Longimicrobium terrae: one gene and its partner. The protein of the gene in region 1 binds, or shares a complex with, the protein of each later gene. Links are inferred from orthologs where the notes say so. Each region holds a gene or a part of one and is shown on either strand. Other genes may lie near its edges. The genes, in order: nusB and rpsJ.

Region 1 (3,243 bases):
GCCCGTCCGCGCGGCGGTGGATGGCGAAACGGTACTCGAGCGCGGGGGAGAGGAAGCGCGCCTCGGGCGGCCGCGCGGATACATCGCCCGGCGCGAGGATGCGGATCAGGCGCAGTTCGACGGTATCGTCCGACAGCACCGCATCCACCGGAAGCGAGTGCGTGGAGGGTTCGCCGGACATGAGTTCGGAGGTGCGGGAGGCGTCGTGAAGTGAGGCGATTGAGCCGGGTTACTGCTTCGCGGATGCGGCCGCCTGCAGGTGCGCTTCAGTGCGCTCGGCGGCTCGGTCCCATGAGAGCGTCTGGGCGAACGCGTGCGCGCCCGATCCGAGCGACTCTACGCGTGCGGGGTCGCGGGCCAGCGACGCGAGCGCGTCAGCCAGCTTGTCCGCGTCGCCGTAGGGGACGAGCAGGCCGGTGCGGTCGTGGATCACCGATTCGCGCAGGCCGGGGGAGTCCGCGGCCACGGCGGGCGTTCCGCACGCGCCGGCCTCGATGTTGGTGATCCCCCACCCTTCCTTGGGCGAGGCGAGAACCGCGGCCCAGCTCGTCCGCAGCAGATCGCGCTTCTGCTCCTCGCTCACGAATCCCTCGAAGCGCACCGCATCGCCCAGGCCCAGCCGCTCCACCTGCGCGCGGAGTTCGGCCTCCTCACTCCCCCGCCCGGCGATGCGCAGCGTGGCATCCACCCCGCGCTGGCGGACGCGGTGCAGCCCATCGATCACCAGATCCACCCGCTTGTACTTCTTGAGCCGGCCCACGTAGACGAACGACGGCCGCGGAGTGCGCGCGATGGCGGGATCCGGGGTGAAGAAGCCGAGATCGACGCCGTTGTGAATGACGGAGATGTCGTCGCGCCGCAGCCCGCGCGCGACCAGATCGTCGGCGGTGCTTTCGGAGACGGCCTGCGTGGGAAGGCCGCGGTACACGGCGGGGATGGGGCGTTCCAGCAGCCAGGTGGCCGCGGCGAACGGCGCGGAGGCCTCGCGGAACGCCGTCGCGCCGAACAGGTGGTGGACGAGGAGGACGAGCGGGCGGCGCACCCAGAGCGGGGTGAAGAGCGGGACCTTGTTCAGGTCCTCCACCACCACGTCCCACGCGTCATTCGCCAGATGCCGGCGGTAGAACGCGGGCGCGGCGAGCGAAAAGGTGTTGCGCCCGCCGGTGCGGTGGATGCGCATTCCGTCCGTCTCGGCGGCGGGCGCGGCGCCGGGCCAGCCGGAAACGAGCGCGTGCACCGTGTGCCCGCGCCGCGCCAGCCGGCCAAAGATTTCGTGCAGGTGGGTTTCCGCGCCGCCGGACTGCGGGTTGGCGAGGTCCTGCCAGTTCAGGACCAGGATCTTCACGCCTGGCCGGGCTCGGCGGGGTTCAGGCGGCGCATGACGGCGTCCAGCACGCCGTTCACAAAGCGCGGGCTCTCGTTGGTCCCATACTTTTCCGCCAGGTTCACCGCTTCCCGGATGGCCATGCGGGGCGCCACCTCATCCACGAACATCATTTCCGCCGTCCCCAGCCGCAGAATGGCGCGGTCGATGACGGACAGCCGGCTCATGCGCCAGTTGGTGAGCGACTCCTCGATCGCGCGGTCGATGCGCGGAAGGTTGGTCGCCACCAGGCGCACGAGCACCTCGGCGAACGGGCGGTTCTCCGGCGAGACGCGCAGGTTGGTCACCAGGTCGGAGAGGGTGGCGATGGCCTCGGCCGGGTCGCCGCCCTTCTGCTCCCACGCGTACAGCGCCTGCAGCGCCCAACCGCGCGCGCGGCTGCGATGCTTCACCGCGCCTCCTTGGTGCCCAGTCGGGTGTACAGGTCGCTCATTTCCATGGCGACCATCGCCGCGTCCCAGCCCTTGTTGCCGGCCTTGGTGCCCGCGCGTTCAATGGCCTGCTCGATCGTCTCCGTCGTCAGCACGCCGAAGACGATGGGGACGCTGACCGAGGCGCCCACCGAAGCCGCGCCGTTTGCCGCCGCGCCCGCGACGTAGTCGAAGTGCGGCGTCGCGCCGCGGATCACGCAGCCCAGCGAGATGACGGCGTCAAAGCGTCCGCTTTCCGCCAGCATGCGAAGGGGTCCGGCGAGTTCCCAGGCGCCGGGCACCCAGACGGCCTCGATGTCGTCGTCCTGAACGCCGTGCTGCAGCAGGCAGTCGCGCGCGCCGGCCAGCAGTTGGCGGGTGATCATGTCGTTGAAGCGGCTGATGACGATGCCGAAGCGCTTGCCTTCGCCGCGGATCTGGCCGTGGATTTCGATCAAGGGAGTACGGGAGTGCGAGAAAGAAGTGCGTGAGTGCTGGGTGCGTTAGTGCGTGAGTGCGACCACAAGCACGAAAGTACGAAAGTACGAAAGTACGGAACCGCGGTTTTCGGCGCCCAAGCGCACGGAACTGGTGTGTGCTCCCTCTCCCACATCTGTTCGTGGGAGAGGGTCGTCGTGCGCAGCACGCGGGGTGAGGGCGTCACTCCGCCGCCCGCACGACAATCCGCATCGTGCCCAAGACCCACCGCCACCCAGCCGCGGAGCGGAGGCCGAGCACCGGGCCCCGAGCACTTTTCTGTCGCACTCACGCACCCCGCACCCCGCACTCACGCACTTCCCTTACGCCGCGTCGCCCTCGAGCGCCAGCATGTGCCCCATCCGGTCGCGCTTGGTGCGCAGGTAGCCGCTGTTGTGCTCGTTGGGCTCCACCGTCAGCGGAAGCTGCTCCACCACCGACAGTCCGTATCCGTCCATCCCCACGATCTTCTTGGGGTTGTTGGTCAGGATGCGCACCGTCGACAAGCCGAGGTCGAGCAGGATCTGCGCCCCGATGCCGTACTCGCGCAGGTCCGCGCGGAAGCCGAGCGCCTCGTTGGCCTCCACCGTGTCCATCCCCTGGTCCTGCAGGTTGTACGCGCGAAGCTTCTGCACCAGCCCGATGCCGCGCCCCTCCTGCCGCAGGTAGACGATGGCGCCGCTGCCCTCCTTGTCGATCTGCCGCATGGCGCAGTCCAGCTGCTCGCCGCAGTCGCAGCGCAGCGAGTGAAAGACGTCGCCGGTGAGACACTCGGAGTGCATGCGCACCAGCACGTTCTCCATCCCCTCCACCTCGCCCTTGACCATGGCGACGTGCTCGTACTGGTCCACGTCGTTGCGGTAGGCGATGATGCGCCAGTCGCCCGTGGGCGTGGGGATGGTGGCCTCGGCCTCGCGCCGCACCAGCCGCTCGCGCTTCAGGCGGTAGGCCACGATCTGCGCGACGGTGATG
Region 2 (3,157 bases), on another replicon or contig:
GTCGACCACGGCAAGACCACGCTGACGGCCGCGATCACGCGCATTCAGGCTGCGCAGGGGTTCGCGGACTTCATCAGCTTCGACAACATCGACAAGGCTCCGGAAGAGCGGGCGCGCGGGATCACGATCTCGACGGCGCACGTGGAGTACCAGACGGCGAACCGTCACTACGCGCACGTGGACTGCCCGGGCCACGCCGACTACGTGAAGAACATGATCACGGGCGCGGCGCAGATGGACGGAGCGATCCTGGTGGTGTCGGCGGCCGACGGCCCGATGCCGCAGACGCGCGAGCACATCCTCCTGGCGCGCCAGGTGAACGTGCCGTACGTGGTGGTGTTCATGAACAAGGTCGACATGGTCGACGACCCGGAACTGCTGGAGCTGGTGGAGCTGGAAGTCCGCGAGCTGCTGAGCGAGTACGACTTCCCGGGCGACGATACGCCGATCGTGAAGGGCTCTGCGCTCAAGGCGCTGGAGTCGGGTGATCCGAACAGCGAGTGGGGCTCCAAGATCGGCGAGCTCATGAACGCGATCGACACCTGGATTCCGCAGCCGGAGCGCCAGGTGGACAAGCCGTTCCTGATGCCGGTCGAGGACGTGTTCTCGATCACCGGCCGCGGCACGGTGGCCACGGGCCGCATCGAGCGCGGCATCATCAAGGTGGGCGAGACGGTGGAGCTGGTGGGCTTCGGTGCCGAAAAGAGCACGACGGTCACCGGCGTCGAGATGTTCCGCAAGCTGCTGGACGAGGGCCAGGCCGGCGACAACGTCGGACTGCTGCTCCGCGGCGTGGCCAAGGACGACATCGAGCGCGGCATGGTGCTGGCGAAGCCCAAGACCATCACGCCGCACACGAAGTTCAAGGCCGAGGTGTACGTGCTGACCAAGGAAGAAGGCGGCCGTCACACGCCGTTCTTCACCGGGTACCGCCCGCAGTTCTACTTCCGCACGACGGACGTGACGGGCACCGCCGACCTCCCCGAAGGTGTGGAGATGGTGATGCCGGGCGACAACGTGCAGATGACGGTGGAGCTGATCACGCCCATCGCCATGGAGAAGGAACTGCGCTTCGCCATCCGCGAGGGCGGCCGCACCGTCGGCGCCGGCGTCGTCACCGAAATCCTGGACTGAAGACGGTTGGCGTAAGGAGCGCGGGACGGCCTGGTGCCGCCCCGCGCCTCTGTTCGCACCTGAGCTTCTGAACAACGTCAACCGGACTTACATACATGGCAGGCAAGATTCGCATTCGGCTGAAGGGCTTCGATCACGCGGTGATCGATCAGACCACGGCCGACATCGTCCGCACGGCGGAAAAGACGGGAGCCCGCGTCAGCGGCCCCATTCCGCTGCCCACGCGGATTCAGCGGTGGACCGTTCTGCGGTCTCCGCACGTGGACAAGAAGAGCCGCGAGCAGTTCGAGCTGAAGACGCACAAGCGCGTCATCGATATCCTGGACTCGCGCCCGCAGACCGTCGACGCTCTGACCAAGCTGGATCTTCCGGCCGGTGTCGACGTCGAGATCAAGGTGGACTGAGGAGACCTCGATGTCGGGAATCATCGGACGGAAGCTGGGGATGACCCAGATCTTCGACGAGTCCGGAGCCGTCGTGCCCGTGACCGTCATTGAAGCGGGGCCCTGCCCCGTGGTACAGGTTCGCACCGACGAGAAGGACGGCTACGCGGCCGTTCAGCTCGGATTCGGCGCCAAGAAGGCCACCCGCGCCACCAGCGCGGAAAAGGGCCACGCCACCAAGGCCGGCCTCGAGGCCGCGCCCGCGGTGCTCAAGGAGTTCCGCTTCGACGCCGCTCCCGCCCTGGGCGAGAGCGTGACGGTGGACGGCTTCGAGCGCGGACTGCGCGTCAAGGTGACGGGCGTCACCAAGGGCCGCGGCTTCCAGGGCGTCATGAAGCGCCACGGATTCGGCGGCGGACGCGCCTCGCACGGCGCCACCCGCGTGCACCGCGCTCCGGGCTCCATCGGCGCCGGCACCAACCCGTCGCGCGTCATCAAGGGCAAGCGCATGCCCGGCCACATGGGCGACGCGCAGCAGACCGTGCGCAACCTGCTGGTGGCCAAGGTCGACGCCGAGCGGAACCTGCTGTACGTGCGCGGAGCCGTGCCGGGTCCCGTGAACGGCTACGTCTTCGTCACGCGGCAGTAAGGGGATCCTGAAAAATGGCAACTGCACGTTTCTTCAACGCCGCCGGCGAGCCCGGCGATGCGTTCGAGCTCCCCGCGGAGCTCTTTGACGGCATCATCAACGAGCCGGTGCTGCACCAGGTGATCAAGGCGTACCTGGCCAACCAGCGCCAGGGCACGCACGCCACCAAGACCCGCGCCAACGTTTCGGGCGGCGCCCGCAAGCCGTGGCGCCAGAAGGGCACCGGCCGCGCGCGGCAGGGCTCCATCCGTGCGCCGCACTGGCGCGGCGGCGGCATCGTGTTCGGCCCGCACCCGCGTTCGTACCACCAGGACGTGCCGCGCAAGGTGAAGGCCCTGGCCCGCCGCTCGGCGTTCAACCAGCGGGCGAACAACGGCGAAATCGTGGTGGTGGAGCGCCTGGCGTTCGACACCCCCAAGACCAAGGTTGCACTGTCGCTGCTGGGCCGCATGGGAGTCGCCGACGCCAAGCGCGTCCTGGTGCTCACGGACGGCAGCAAGAACACGGTGCTCCGCTCGTTCCGCAACCTGCCGAACGTGGAAGTGCTCCCGTTCTCGCAGGCGTCGGCCTACGTCGTCCTCAAGGCGCGCCAGGTCATCATCGAGCAGTCGGCCCTCGAGGCCGTCGGGCGCACCGAGGAGGCCGTCCATGCGTAACGTCAGCGAGATCCTGGTCCGCCCGATGGTGACTGAAAAGAGTCACGTCCAGCTGGACCAGCACGGCGCCTACACCTTCGTGGTGGCCAACGACGCCAACAAGATCGAGATCGCCTACGCGATCGAGAAGCAGTTCAACGTCAAGGTGACGGCCGTCCGCACCCTGCGCTACGCCGGCAAGATGAAGCGCATGGGCAAGTGGGCGGGCCGGAAGGCCTCGTGGAAGAAGGCCGTGGTCACCCTCGCAGAGGGCGACTCCATCGAGATCTTCGAGGGGGTGTAACACAATGCCGACCAAGCAGTTCAGGCCCATTACGCCCGGCACGCGCTTTCGC

Evidence for each region.
Region 2: the proteins of nusB (region 1) and rpsJ are in contact, whole or in part, in a solved structure (PDB 3D3B), measured with the Escherichia coli proteins. The link is inferred for Longimicrobium terrae from one-to-one orthologs.

Annotation. Positions count from the first base shown.
Region 1 is NZ_JACHIA010000003.1:152,754-155,996, forward strand. What follows is about bases 60-2,987. They hold nusB (transcription antitermination factor NusB), read right to left. Parts: upstream 1,777-2,987; coding sequence 1,342-1,776; downstream 60-1,341. Other genes in these bases: HNQ61_RS06745 (GNAT family N-acetyltransferase), read right to left, coding at 60-181; HNQ61_RS06750 (glycosyltransferase), read right to left, coding at 230-1,345; ribH (6,7-dimethyl-8-ribityllumazine synthase), read right to left, coding at 1,773-2,252; HNQ61_RS06765 (bifunctional 3,4-dihydroxy-2-butanone-4-phosphate synthase/GTP cyclohydrolase II), read right to left, coding at 2,595-2,987. Also shown: more of HNQ61_RS06745, read right to left, coding at 1-59; more of HNQ61_RS06765, read right to left, coding at 2,988-3,243. UniProt on the Escherichia coli protein: Part of the processive rRNA transcription and antitermination complex (rrnTAC). The complex forms an RNA-chaperone ring around the RNA exit tunnel of RNA polymerase (RNAP).
Region 2 is NZ_JACHIA010000001.1:301,636-304,792, reverse strand. The notes cover bases 42-2,883. They hold rpsJ (30S ribosomal protein S10), read left to right. Parts: upstream 42-1,229; coding sequence 1,230-1,538; downstream 1,539-2,883. Other genes in these bases: rplW (50S ribosomal protein L23), read left to right, coding at 2,815-2,883; rplD (50S ribosomal protein L4), read left to right, coding at 2,181-2,822; rplC (50S ribosomal protein L3), read left to right, coding at 1,549-2,166; tuf (elongation factor Tu), read left to right, coding at 42-1,134. Also shown: more of tuf, read left to right, coding at 1-41; more of rplW, read left to right, coding at 2,884-3,105; rplB (50S ribosomal protein L2), read left to right, coding at 3,110-3,157. UniProt on the Escherichia coli protein: Involved in the binding of tRNA to the ribosomes. Part of the processive rRNA transcription and antitermination complex (rrnTAC). The complex forms an RNA-chaperone ring around the RNA exit tunnel of RNA polymerase (RNAP).